DNA from 2 places in the Streptomyces sp. NPDC005931 genome. Region 2 is predicted to be linked to the other one. Evidence: riboswitches for the same ligand, from Rfam matches in the RefSeq annotation. Region 2 holds a riboswitch; the other holds the start of a gene.
The links. Region 2 has a riboswitch for cobalamin ahead of ACFYOV_RS08585 (energy-coupling factor ABC transporter permease). Riboswitches for the same ligand answer to the same signal wherever they lie in the genome.

Region 1: it holds a riboswitch for cobalamin, as region 2 does, so the genes downstream of both, cobT (nicotinate-nucleotide--dimethylbenzimidazole phosphoribosyltransferase) here and ACFYOV_RS08585 (energy-coupling factor ABC transporter permease) in region 2, are expected to answer to the same signal.

What each region holds. Positions count from the first base shown of each region.
Region 1 is NZ_JBIAIG010000003.1:404,853-410,721, forward strand. It holds gene ACFYOV_RS09355 (hypothetical protein) at 1-517, shown strand, start outside; gene ACFYOV_RS09360 (winged helix-turn-helix transcriptional regulator) at 659-1,039, opposite strand; gene cobT (nicotinate-nucleotide--dimethylbenzimidazole phosphoribosyltransferase) at 1,353-2,501, opposite strand; cobalamin riboswitch at 2,595-2,781, opposite strand; gene ACFYOV_RS09370 (RidA family protein) at 3,026-3,433, shown strand; gene ACFYOV_RS09375 (carboxylesterase/lipase family protein) at 3,579-5,135, shown strand; gene mmuM (homocysteine S-methyltransferase) at 5,460-5,869, opposite strand, start outside.
Region 2 is NZ_JBIAIG010000003.1:210,011-215,879, reverse strand. It holds gene ACFYOV_RS08600 (ABC transporter permease) at 1-298, opposite strand, end outside; gene ACFYOV_RS08595 (ABC transporter permease) at 305-1,273, opposite strand; gene ACFYOV_RS08590 (ABC transporter substrate-binding protein) at 1,294-2,880, opposite strand; cobalamin riboswitch at 3,095-3,279, shown strand; gene ACFYOV_RS08585 (energy-coupling factor ABC transporter permease) at 3,309-4,010, shown strand; partial or broken gene ACFYOV_RS08580 (energy-coupling factor ABC transporter substrate-binding protein) at 4,007-4,310, shown strand; gene cbiQ (cobalt ECF transporter T component CbiQ) at 4,763-5,512, shown strand; gene ACFYOV_RS08570 (energy-coupling factor ABC transporter ATP-binding protein) at 5,509-5,869, shown strand, end outside.

The sequences.
Region 1 (5,869 bases), 190 kb from region 2:
CGGGAGCGAGAAGGCGGATGCCGGGACAGCGCCCGCCGACGGGCCGGGCGCGGCCACCGCCGCCGAACTCACCGCCCGCGCACGGGCCCTCGGTGTGGACCCCGAGCTGGTCTATGTCACCACGGCGCCCGGGTTCACCCTGGCCCGGCAGTCCGTCGGTGTGCACGGCGCGGACGGGTTCTCCGCCACGTACGTCTCCGCACAGGGGGGACGGCAGCTGCGGTTGTCCGTCGACCGGGCCGGGCATTCCGGCGCGGGCTGCGGGGAGCCGACGGTCGTGTGCGTCGACAAGGGTGACCACGTCGTACGGGTGGCGGGCGACGGGGTTCCCGAGGACGTGCTGCGGGAGGCGGCGAAGAGCGTCCACCGTCCGTCCGGCGAGGAGATCGCCGAGCTCCTGCCGCCCGCGCATGCCGCACCGGACACTCCCGCCGGACCCTCTACCCCGGCCGAGCGCGGTGATCTCCCGCCCGTGGGCGACGGTGCCCCGAACAACGACGTGGGCGCCGGGGGCTGAGCCACCGGCCCCCGCCTCGCACAGGGTCCTGGTGGGGTCCCGGGGGAGGAGCAGGGATCGCGGGGCACGAGTGGGGATGCCGGGGCACGAGTGGGGATCGCGGCGGTCGGGCTCGTCGGCCGGCCGGCCGGCGGGCGTGCGTCACGCGTCGAAGGCGCGGCGGGCCGTCTCGATGTGGCCGAGGTAGGTGTGGGTCCAGTCGCACAGCGCGTCGACCGTGCGGCGCAGGGCCCGGCCCGGTTCGGTGAGGGTGTACTCGACGCGCGGCGGTACCGTCGGGTGCACCGTGCGCTCCACCAGGCCGTTGCGTTCCATCATCCGCAGGTTCTGGGTGAGCATCTTGTGGCTGATCCCCGCCACCTCCTTGCGCAGCTCGCCGAAGCGCAGGGTGCGCTCACCGAGCGCCTCGATGATCAGCAACGCCCACTTGTTGGCCACGTCGGAGAAGATCTCCCGCGCGAGCGAGTCCGCGCGCCGCAGGTGCTCGTCCGCGGGTGGGCCGTCGAACTGCCTGGTTCCCATCCGTTCCCCTGCCGGTGAAGGTGTCCTCTCGGACACTCTCCTATGGTTCACCAGTAACCACAAGAGAGCGCGGAACGGGGCGGAGGCCACCGGTCCACCGGCTCTCGTGCTCGCCGGACCGACCGGCCCGAAAAGGCTCCCCGTGGCCCCCGGGGACACTGGAGGGGACGCCGTCCGTGCCCGCGTCCGTGCCCCCGTGCACCCCCTGGTTCGGCCACGCCCCGCCCGACCGGCCCGGCCGCCCGACCGGCCGTGACGGCGTCGTGGCCGTCACGGACCTGGCGCGGAGCCGGTGGGGCGGCGGGCGGGCGGGTCAGATCTGCTGGTCGGTGACCCCCGCCGTGTCGAAGGTCGCCATGTCGCGCAGGGTGCGGGCGGCGGCCTGCACCAGGGGGAGGGCCAGCACGGCTCCGGTTCCCTCGCCCAGCCGCAGCTCCAGGTCGACCAGGGGACGCAGGCCCATGTGGTCCAGGGCCACGGTGTGGCCGGGCTCCACCGAGCGGTGTCCGGCCACGCAGGCGGCCAGGGCGTCCGGGGACAGGGCCAAGGCGACCAGGGCCGCCGACGAGGCGATCACGCCGTCCAGGATCACCGGGACGCGGCGGGCGGCGGCGCCCAGCACGAATCCGGCGATCGCGGCGTGCTCCAGGCCACCGACCGCCGCCACCACGCCCAGGGGGTCCCGCCGGTCCGGGCGGTGCAGGCCCAGTGCCCGGCGCACCACGGCCACCTTGTGCCGTCGGCCGGCCTCGTCGGTTCCCGCTCCGTGACCGGTGACGCGCTCAGGGTCCGCACCGGTGAACGCGGCGATCAGGGCCGCCGACGCGGTGGTGTTGCCGATGCCCATGTCGCCGGTGAGCAGGCAGCGGCAGCCGTCGTCGACGAGCGCCCCGGCCACCTCGATCCCGGCCTCGACGGCGCGGACCGCCTCCTCGTGGGTCATCGCCGGGACGCGGGTCATGTCCGCGGTTCCGCTGCGGATCCGTTGGCGGATCAGCCGTCCCGGGGCGGCGTCCAGGTCCGGCACCGGCGTGGCCACGCCGACGTCCACGACCACGACTCGGGCGCCGGTCTGGGCCGCCAGGACGTTCACGGCCGCGCCCGAGGCGAGGAAGTTGGCGACCATCTGGGCCGTCACCTCCTGCGGCCAGACGCTGACACCCTGGGCGTGCACACCGTGGTCGGCGGCGAACACGGCCACGGCGGCCGGTTCGGGCAGCGGCGGGGGACAGGTGCCGGCCAGTCCAGCCAACCGGACCGAGACGTCCTCCAGCAGCCCCAGCGAGCCGGGCGGCTTGGTCAGACGGGTCTGCCGGTGGCGGGCCGCGGCGAGGGCGCCGGGGTCGGCGGGGGCAATGGCGGCCAGGGTGGTTTCCAGCAGCCGGCCTGCATCGGGACCGGCGGTGCCGTCGACGGGGGCGACGGCGGGGGAACGGGTGGGATCGGTGCCGGGTGAGGGCATCACGGGAAAACCTTCCGCTGTCGGCGGTTCTCCACGCCGCCGGGACGGTCCGTGCCCGGGCGGGATCGAAGGTGCCTGGCTGCGGGACGGGCGGAATATCCTGGCTCCCGGATCTCGGCGGCCCGGCCGTCCCCACGGCACGGGCACCGGCGCCGGCTCCCGGCCTTCCCAGCGGCCGGCTCGCACCGGCTGCCAGTGGCCATCAGCGGGAGACAGCTCCCCGGTCACAGTGGCGGGCCCGCCCCGGACTTGGGCCATCGGGCCCGCACCGGAGTTCCTCCGCTTCCGTCGCCGCGATCTTGCCACATCCCGTCGGCGGGGAGCCACCCCGGGAGCCTGGGCGTGCCCGGCGGACCCGGTCGGAGGTGCGGGCCCCGGCTCGCACGACGCCGGCCGACGATCCCCGCGCCGACCTGCTCGGTCACCATCGGGTTACTCGGTCACCGAAAAGTGCGTCCTTCCATGTCAGCGCCCACTCTCCTACGGTTCCCAGGTAACCGGAAGAGAGCGAAGGAGGCCGACCCATGGCCGTCACCCTGATCGACCCGAGCGGGCTGCCGAAGATCGACGCCTACCGTCAGGTCTCGGTCGCGACCGGCTCCAAGCTGATCCACGTCGCCGGGCAGGTCGCCTGGGACGCCGACGGGACCACGGTCGGCGTGGGCGACCTCACCGCCCAGGTCGCGCGGTGCTACCTCAACGTCGGAACCGCCCTGGCCGGTGTGGGCGCGAGCTTCGACGACGTGGTGAAACTGATCGTCCACGTCGTCGACTGGACCCCCGACAAGATGCCCGCCTTCCTCGAGGGCGTCTCCCGGGCGGCCGCCGAGCTGGGCACCACGCCGGCCCCGCCGGGCACGCTGCTGGGCGTGGCGGCCCTCGACGTCCCCGAGCACCTGGTCGAGATCGAGGCCACCGCGGTCGTCGACTGAACGGGCGCGGCGGGCGGCCGTCGCCGGGGCCGTTTCGCGCGCGGTGCGGATCGGAATACCGACTCCATGGCGTGTTGCTCCTGTAGTACCGGCGAGTTCGCACGGGCCCGGCGACGGAGCACGGCGCGGTGAAGGGCTGGTGGCGATGACGACGAACCGGGCGACGAACCCCGTGGTCGGCACGCCGTACGGGGCGGTGCGCGGCCGGTGGGAGCGCGGTGTCGCGGTATTCCGCGGTATCCCCTACGCCGCCGCGCCCTTCGGCCCGGGCCGGTTCCGCCCGCCCGTGCCGCCGGAGCGGTGGGACGGCGTGCGCGACGCCCTCGTCTTCGGGCCGACCGCGCCGAAGCCGCCCTACTCCGACGCCTTCGCACAGTACCTGTCCGACCCGGTCGTACCCGGGGACGACTGCCTCAACCTCAACGTGTGGAGTCCCGACCCGGCCCCAGGCGCCCGCCTGCCCGTCCTGGTGTGGCTGCACGGCGGCGCCCTGACCCGGGGGTCCTCCGCGGTGCCGGTGTACGACGGGGGCACCTTCGCCCGCGACGGTGTGGTGTGCGTGTCGGTCAACTACCGTCTCGGCGTCGAGGGCTATGGGCTCTTCCCGGACGCGCCCGCCAACCCCGGCCTGCGCGACCAGTTCGCCGCCCTGCGCTGGGTCCACGACGCGATCACGGCCTTCGGCGGTGACCCCGGCCGGATCACCGTGGGCGGCCAGTCCGCCGGGGCCATCGGCACCGGCGCGCTCGTCGCCGCGCCGCAGGCCCGCGGGCTGGTCCGGCGGGCCGTCCTGCAGAGCGGGCCGCCGGAGACGACCGACCGGGACCGGGTGCGGCGGGTGGTGCGCCGCATGGCCAGCCGGCTCAAGGTCCCCGCCACCGCCGAGGCGTTCGCCGCCGTGGACCGGGCCCAGCTGCTGCGCGTCCAGGCCGAGGTCGGCCGGCTCGGCAGCCCCCTGCTCGGCGGGCCCGCCTTCGGCATCGTCGTCGACGGCGACCTCGTCCCGCGCGACCCCCTCGACGCCCTCGTCGACGGCGCCGCGCCCGGCGTCGACCTCCTCACCGGCTGGACCCGCGACGAGTACCGGTTGTGGCTGGTCCCGGGCGGGCTGGTGGACCGCGTGGACCGGCTCGGCGCGGTCGCCGTGGCCGGTGCGATGGCCCGCTGCCGCTGCGGCAGCGAGGTCCCGCGCGGCTACCGCGCGCTCAATCCCGAGGCCGGCACCGTCGAGATCGTCGGCCAGATGATCACCGACCACCTGCTGCGCATTCCGTTGCACCGCCTTGCCGACGGCCGCGAAGACGCCTCGTACGTCTACGAGTTCGCCTGGCCGTCCCAGCGGCCCGGGCTCGGTTCCTGCCACGCGCTGGAACTCGGGTTCGTCTTCGACAGCGGTGACACGCCCGAGTCCCGCAAGCTCGCGGGCGACGGCGCGCCGCCCGACCTGGCCGACGCGATGCACGGCGCGTGGGTGCGGTTCGTCTCCGACGGTGCGCCCGGGTGGGAGCGGTGGGGGGCCGACCGTCCCGTGCGCATCTTCGGTGAGGGTGCGCCGCGGGTCGTACACGGGCCGCGTGACCGTGAGCTGGCGTTGTGGGCGACGGCCGGCACGGTCGCGGAGCCGGCCGCGCCCGCGTCGGCGCCGGAACTCCGTTCGGTGATACGCCGGCTGCGCCGCAGTGGGGCTCTGCGCAGGCAGTGACGGAAACGCGGCCACGTCACGGGGGGCGCCGCGCCGGGGGTTTCCCGCCCATACCAACTCCCCTTCTCTCCTCAGCTGTTCCGCGTCGCGGAACGCGCTCCGTACCCGCCGCGCGCGGCGGGCGCGTCCGGCGCTCGTCGTACGCGTCGAGGTGTACGGCAGCGGGGGCGGCGTGCCGGCCGTGCCGCGGGTGGGGTCGGGAGCCAGGCGCGTGCGGGCGGATGCTGCTACCGGGGGCGGAGCCCGCGGGCACGTCGGGCGGAACGGAGCGGAGGCCCGGGCGAGATCGTGCGGTGCGCGTTGCGGGACCGGCGGGTGGCGGCCCTACGCGCCCCCGACCACCGCGGCGATCTCGGTGATCGTCCGCGGCCCCACCCGGCAGCAGCCGCCGATCAACCGGGCCCCGTCCCGCTGCCACCCGGCGACCCGCTCGGCGGAGAACGTGGGGCGGCCGGTCCAGGCGCGGGCCCCGGCGTCCCAGGTCTCGCCGCTGTTGGGGTAGACGACGACGGGTTTGCCGGTAACGCGGGCGGCGAGGGCGACGGCGTGGCCGGCGTCATCGGGGGCGCAGCAGTTGACGCCGACCGCGGTCACCTCGTCGGCGTCGGCGGCGAGCGCGAACGCCTCCTCGAGGGGTTGCCCGGCGCGGGTGCGCCCGCCGGTGACCGAGTAGGACAGCCAGGCCGGCACGCCGAGCCCGCGCAGGGCACCGAGCAGGGCCTTCGCCTCGTCGG
Region 2 (5,869 bases):
ACACGCAGCGCAGCAGCAGGTCGCGGCCGACGCCGTCGGTGCCGAAGGGGTGGGCCCCACCGGGGGGCCGGAGCTTCGCGGCCAGGTCGACGGCCTGCTGGTCGAGCGGGACCAGCGGCGGGACCAGCAGCACCGCCAGGACGGTGACGGCGAGCAGGGTTGCGGACGTGCGCAGCCGGAGGGTGTGGGTGGAGCGGCGGCCGGTGCCGTGCCCCCGCCACACGGTGCCGGCCGTGGCGTCCGCCGTGGCCCCGGCCGTGGTGGTTCCGACTGTGGTGTGGGCTGTGCGGTCGGTCATGGCAGGTCACATCTCACTGAGTTCCACCCTCGGATCGATCAGCCCGTAGAGCAGGTCCGCGAGCAGGTTTCCGGCGAGCACGGCGGCCGTGGCGAGTGTCGTCAGCGCGGCCAGGAGCGGAAAGTCGACCGCGGTGGCCGCCTCCACGGTGGCCGCCGCGATACCGGGCCAGCTGAAGACGGTCTCCACCAGCAGTGCACCGGTGATGAGTTCGGGCACGCGGGAGCCGCTCAGGGTGAGGACGGGCAGCAGTCCGCTGCGCAGCGCGTGGCCGAGCAGCACGGTGCGTTCGCTCAGGCCGCGCGCCCGGGCGCCGCGCACCGGGTCCTCGGCGAGTGCGTCGCCGACGCCCTGACGGACGTAGAGCGTGAACCAGGGCAGCTGGGAGACGGCGAGGACCCCGGCGGGCAGGACGAGGTGGCTCGTCACCCGGCCCGGGGTGACCCGTTCGCCGGCGGTGTCGCTGAGGCCGCCGGCCGGGAGGACGTCCAGGCGCAGGGCGAACAGCCAGATGGCGAGCAGCGCGATCCAGAAGACGGGCGCCGCCTCGAGCGCGTACGCGAGCGAGGTGACCGTGCGGTCGAGCGGGGAACCGGGGCGGCGGGCCGCGAGGACGCCGAGCAGCGTACCGAGGGCCACGGCGGCGGTGAATGCGACGGCGCACAACAGCACCGACCACACCAGCCGTTCGCCGATCACGTCGGCCACCGGCTGCCGCATCACGCTCGAACGGCCGAGGTCGCCGGTGAGCGCGGAGGTGAGCCAGTCCCACCAGCGCACGGCGAACGGCCGGTCCACGCCGAGGTTCTCCCGCAGCCGGTCCAGGGTCTCCCGGTCCGCGCCGAGGGCGGCGGTGCCCGCGTAGGCCCTGACGGGGTCGAAGGGGGAGGCGGCGGCGAGGGCGAACGCGCCGAAGGTGACGACGAGCAGCACCGGCACGGCGGCCAGCGCCCGCCGTGCCACGAGGCGTGCCATCGCTCGCCGGGGCAGGGGCCTCACTTCTTCGGCCGCCAGTCCTCGACGTTCCACCAGGGGCCACTGGCGAAGCCGTGCTCGTGCGGCTCGGTCTGCGTGGTGAGGCCGTCCCAGCGGTCGGCGAGGACGTAGAGGTGGTCGATGTGGGTGAGGAAGGTGTAGCCCGGGTCCTTCACCAGCTCCCGCTGGAGGGTGTCGTAGGCGGCCCGGCGCTTCTCGGGGTCCTGGCTGCGGCGGCCGGTGTCGAGGGCCTTGTCGACGGCCGGGTTGGCGTAGCGCGCCATGTTGTTGAAGCCGTCGCCGGCGAGGGAGGAGTGCAGCAGGGTGTGGAGGCCGAAGTCGGGGTCTCCCGCGGTGCCGAACCCGGCGAGGACGGCGTCGTGCTCCATCCGGGGTTCGATGACCTCCCAGGTGCCGCTCTCGACGCGCACGTCGATGCCGGCCCGCTTCGCGTCGGAGGCGTAGGCGAGTGCGTGGTCCTGGCGGATCCTGTCGCCGGCGGGGTAGTGGAGGGTGAACGCCGCCCGGCGGCCGTCCTTGACGCGGACGCCGTCCGCGCCGGGCCTCCAGCCGGCCGCGTCGAGGAGGGACCTGGCCCGGGCGAGGTCGCGTGGGCGTTCGATGCCCTCGGCGTACCAGGGGTCGTCGAGGGGCAGCGGGCCGTAGGCGGGGCGGCCGGCCCCGTCGAGGATCGTGTCGGCCATGGCCTCGCGGTCCATGGCCAGGTCGAGCGCGCGGCGGATCGCGGTGTCGCCGGTGACGGGGTTGCGCGTGGGCAGGGTGACGGCGCGGAAGTCGTACGACCTCGCCCGGTACGTCTTCCTGTCGTCGTCGCTCTTGAAGGTGGCGGCGAGGTTGGGCGGCAGGACGGCGCCGTCGAGGTCGCCGGAGCGCAGCCGGGTGGCGCGGACGTCGTCGTCGGCGACGATCGCCATCGTGAGCTTTTTCACCTTGGGGGCGCCGCCCCAGTAGTCCGGATTGGCCTCGAAGGTGAGTTTCTCGCCCTTGCGCCAGCCGGTGAGGACGTAGGGTCCGGTGCCGATCGGCTCGGTGTTGAAGGAGCCGGTGTCGGGGTCCTGTCCCCCGGCCACGTGCTCGGGGACGACGGGCAGCACCGTGCGCGCGGCGAAGGCGGCGTAGGGGTACCTGAGCCGGAAGACGACCGTGCGGTCGCCGTCCGCCCGTACGTCCTCGATGGCGTCCAGTTCGCTCTTGGCGGCGTTGTTGGTCCGGTCGTCCAGCACCGTGCGGTACGTGAAGACGACGTCCTCGGCGGTGAGGGGTTCGCCGTCGCTGAACCTGACGCCCGTGCGCAGCCTGTAGGTGTAGGTGCGGCCGCCGTCGGTGATGTCGGGCAGCTCCTTCGCCAGCGCCGGTCGCAGTTTCCCGCGGGCGTCCCGGGCGAGCAGTCCGTCGAAGAGCTTGGAGTTGCCGTCCTTGCCGTAGCCGAGCAGCGGGCTGAGGGTGTCCGGCTCGGAGGCGACCCCGATCACGACGGAACCGGCGGACGCGGCGCCTTCGGCGGTGACCCCCGGGGCCGAGCAGGCGGTGACCGTCACCGCGGTCGCCGCCAGCACGGCGGCGCCTCGTATGCGTCGGGTCGTCATGGGGCCTCACATCTCTGTCGCACTACAGTTGCTTTCGATTTGTTGTTGCATATTAGTTGCAACAACCTTCTCCCGGTGACCCCCACCTCGTCCTCTTCCTGCCCGGCAGTGCCGTGGGAGCGATGTCAAGTCCGCAGGTGTGCGCCGGGGTGTGAGCCGCCGGGTGCCGTCCGCGCGCCCCTGGTGGCCGCTTGTCACCGGCCCCGAACGGGCACTACTGTCACCACGCCTTGGTGACGGGAAATCCGGTGTGATGCCGGTGCGGCCCTCGCCACTGTGATCGGGAAGTCCGGTTCCGGCCCTCGCGGGCAGCCACTGGGTCCTCACGGACCCGGGAAGGCGGAGCACGGGCGGTGGTACCCGTCAGCCAGGAGACCGGCCAAGGCGCGTCGTCCATCCACGAGGTGCTGGAGAGGGTCTGCTGAGCCATGCACATAGCCGAGGGTTTTCTACCGCCCGCCCACGCGGTCGCCTGGGGCGTCGCGTCGGCGCCGTTCGTCGTCCACGGAGCCCGCTCACTCGTCCGTGAGGTGAGGGAACACCCCGAGAGCACACTGTTGCTGGGCGCCTCGGGCGCGTTCACGTTCGTGCTGTCGGCACTGAAGCTGCCCTCCGTCACCGGCAGTTGCTCCCACCCCACCGGCACGGGCCTGGGCGCCGTCCTGTTCCGGCCGCCGGTCATGGCGGTGCTGGGCACCATCACCCTGCTCTTCCAGGCTCTGCTGCTCGCCCACGGCGGGCTGACCACGCTGGGCGCCAACGTCTTCTCGATGGCCGTCGTCGGCCCGTGGGCCGGGTACGGCGTCTACCGGCTGCTGCGCCGCCTCGGCGCGCCGCTGATGGCCGCGGTGTTCGCCGGCGCGTTCCTGGCGGACCTGTCGACGTACTGCGTGACCAGCGTGCAGCTGGCGCTCGCCTTCCCCGACCCGGCCAGCGGATTCCTGGGCGCGCTCGGCAAGTTCGGCTCCATCTTCGCCTTCACGCAGATCCCGCTCGCGGTGAGCGAGGGACTGCTGACCGTCCTGGTGATGCGCATGCTCGTGCAGTCGAGCAAGGGGGACCTGACGCGGCTCGGGGTGCTGGCCGCGGAGAAGAAGTCGCCGGCCACGAGCGAGGCGGTGACCCGATGAGGCGCAACGCGAGGATCAACGCGCTGCTGCTGCTCGCCGTGGTCGCGCTCGCCGTGCTGCCCCTGGCCCTCGGTCTCGGCGACCACAAGGAGGAGCCGTTCACGGGCGCGGACGGCGAGGCCGAGACGGCGATCACCGAGATGGAGCCGGATTACGAGCCCTGGTTCTCGCCCCTGTACGAACCCCCGTCCGGCGAGATCGAGTCGGGCCTGTTCTCCCTCCAGGCGGCGATCGGTTCGGGCGTGCTGGCGTACTACTTCGGCCTGCGACGGGGGCGTCGGCAGGGGGAACTGCGCGAGCGGGAACGGGCGGCGGCCGGTGCGCAGGACGCGGCGGCCGCGGGCGGGGCGGTCACGGACGCCTCGGTCCCGGGGCCGGACGCGGACGCCTCGCAGACGCACGGCTCGGGAACCGACGGCGCGGAGCAGGCGGTCGTCGGCGCGGGCAGCCGCACGGCCGGCGGCGGCGCGAGGGCGACGGGCGCCGGCCCGGCCGCCGACACGGGCACGGGCACGGGTGGTGCCTTGACGGTCGTCGACGACTCGAACTCCACCACGGCGGGCCCCGGAACGGGCGGCAGCAGGGCGACGAGCCACCCGAGCAGTGCCGCGCCCGCCACTCCGGCGGACGGCACCCGGGCCCCCGGGAGCGGCCCCCGCACGGGTGAGGAGCAGCGGACCGGTTCCGGAGCCGGCGTCCCGCCCGCCGACGGGGCGGACGGCGCCCCGTCCGGGTCCAGGGACTGAGGCGCCGTGCTGCCGATGGACGCGGCGGCGCACAGCAGCCGCTGGCGTCGCCGTCATCCCGTGGACAAGGCCGTGCTCGGCCTGGGGCTCACCGTGCTCGCCATCTCGTTGCCCCCCTGGCCCGGTGCCGCGCTGGTGCTGGTCGCGGCGCTCGCCGTGCTGCTCGGCCCGGCGGGGGTGCCCGGCCGGCGGCTGTGGCGGGCGTACCGGGTGCCCTTGGGCTTCTGCGTCACCGGAGCGCTGACGCTGCTCGTCCAGGTGGGCGGGTCCGGCGGCTTCGTCTCCGTGGCCGACGACGGTCCGCTGCGCGCCGGTGAGCTGCTGCTGCGCACCTCCGCCGCCTCGCTCGGCGTGCTGCTGTTCGCGTTCACCACCCCCATGTCGGACCTGCTGCCGCGCCTGGTCCGCGCCGGGGTGCCCGCTCCGCTCGTCGACGTGGCCCTCGTGACCTACCGGATGAGCTTCCTGCTCCTGGACTCGGTGCGCCGGGTCCGGGAGGCGCAGGCGGCCCGGCTCGGGCACACCACCCGTGCCGCGACCTGGCGTTCCCTCGCGGGGCTCGGCGCGACCGCGTTCGTCCGGTCCTTCGACCGGGCCCAGCGGCTCCAGACCGGGCTCGCCGGGCGCGGCTACGACGGCACCCTGCGCGTGCTGGTGCCCGAGGCCCGGGTGTCCGTCCGCTTCACCGCCGCGAGCGTCGCGCTGCTGGCGACGCTCGCCGCCCTCACCCTCGTACTGGAAAGGCCGCTGTCATGAGCAACCCCGTGCTGGTCGCCCTGCGGGGCGCGTCCTTCGCGTACGAGGACGGCCCGGCCGTGCTCACCGGCCTCGACTTCGAGGTGCGCGAGGGGCGTGCGCTCGCCCTGCTGGGCCGCAACGGCAGCGGCAAGACGACGCTGATGCGACTGCTCAGCGGCGGACTGCAGCCGCACACCGGCGAGTTGGCCGTAGAGGGCAGCCCCGTGCGCTACGACCGCAAGGGGCTGACCCGGCTGCGGACGACCGTGCAGCTGGTGGTGCAGGACCCGGACGACCAGTTGTTCGCCGCGTCCGTCGGACAGGACGTGTCGTTCGGGCCGCTGAACCTCGGCCTGTCCGATGCGGAGGTGCGCG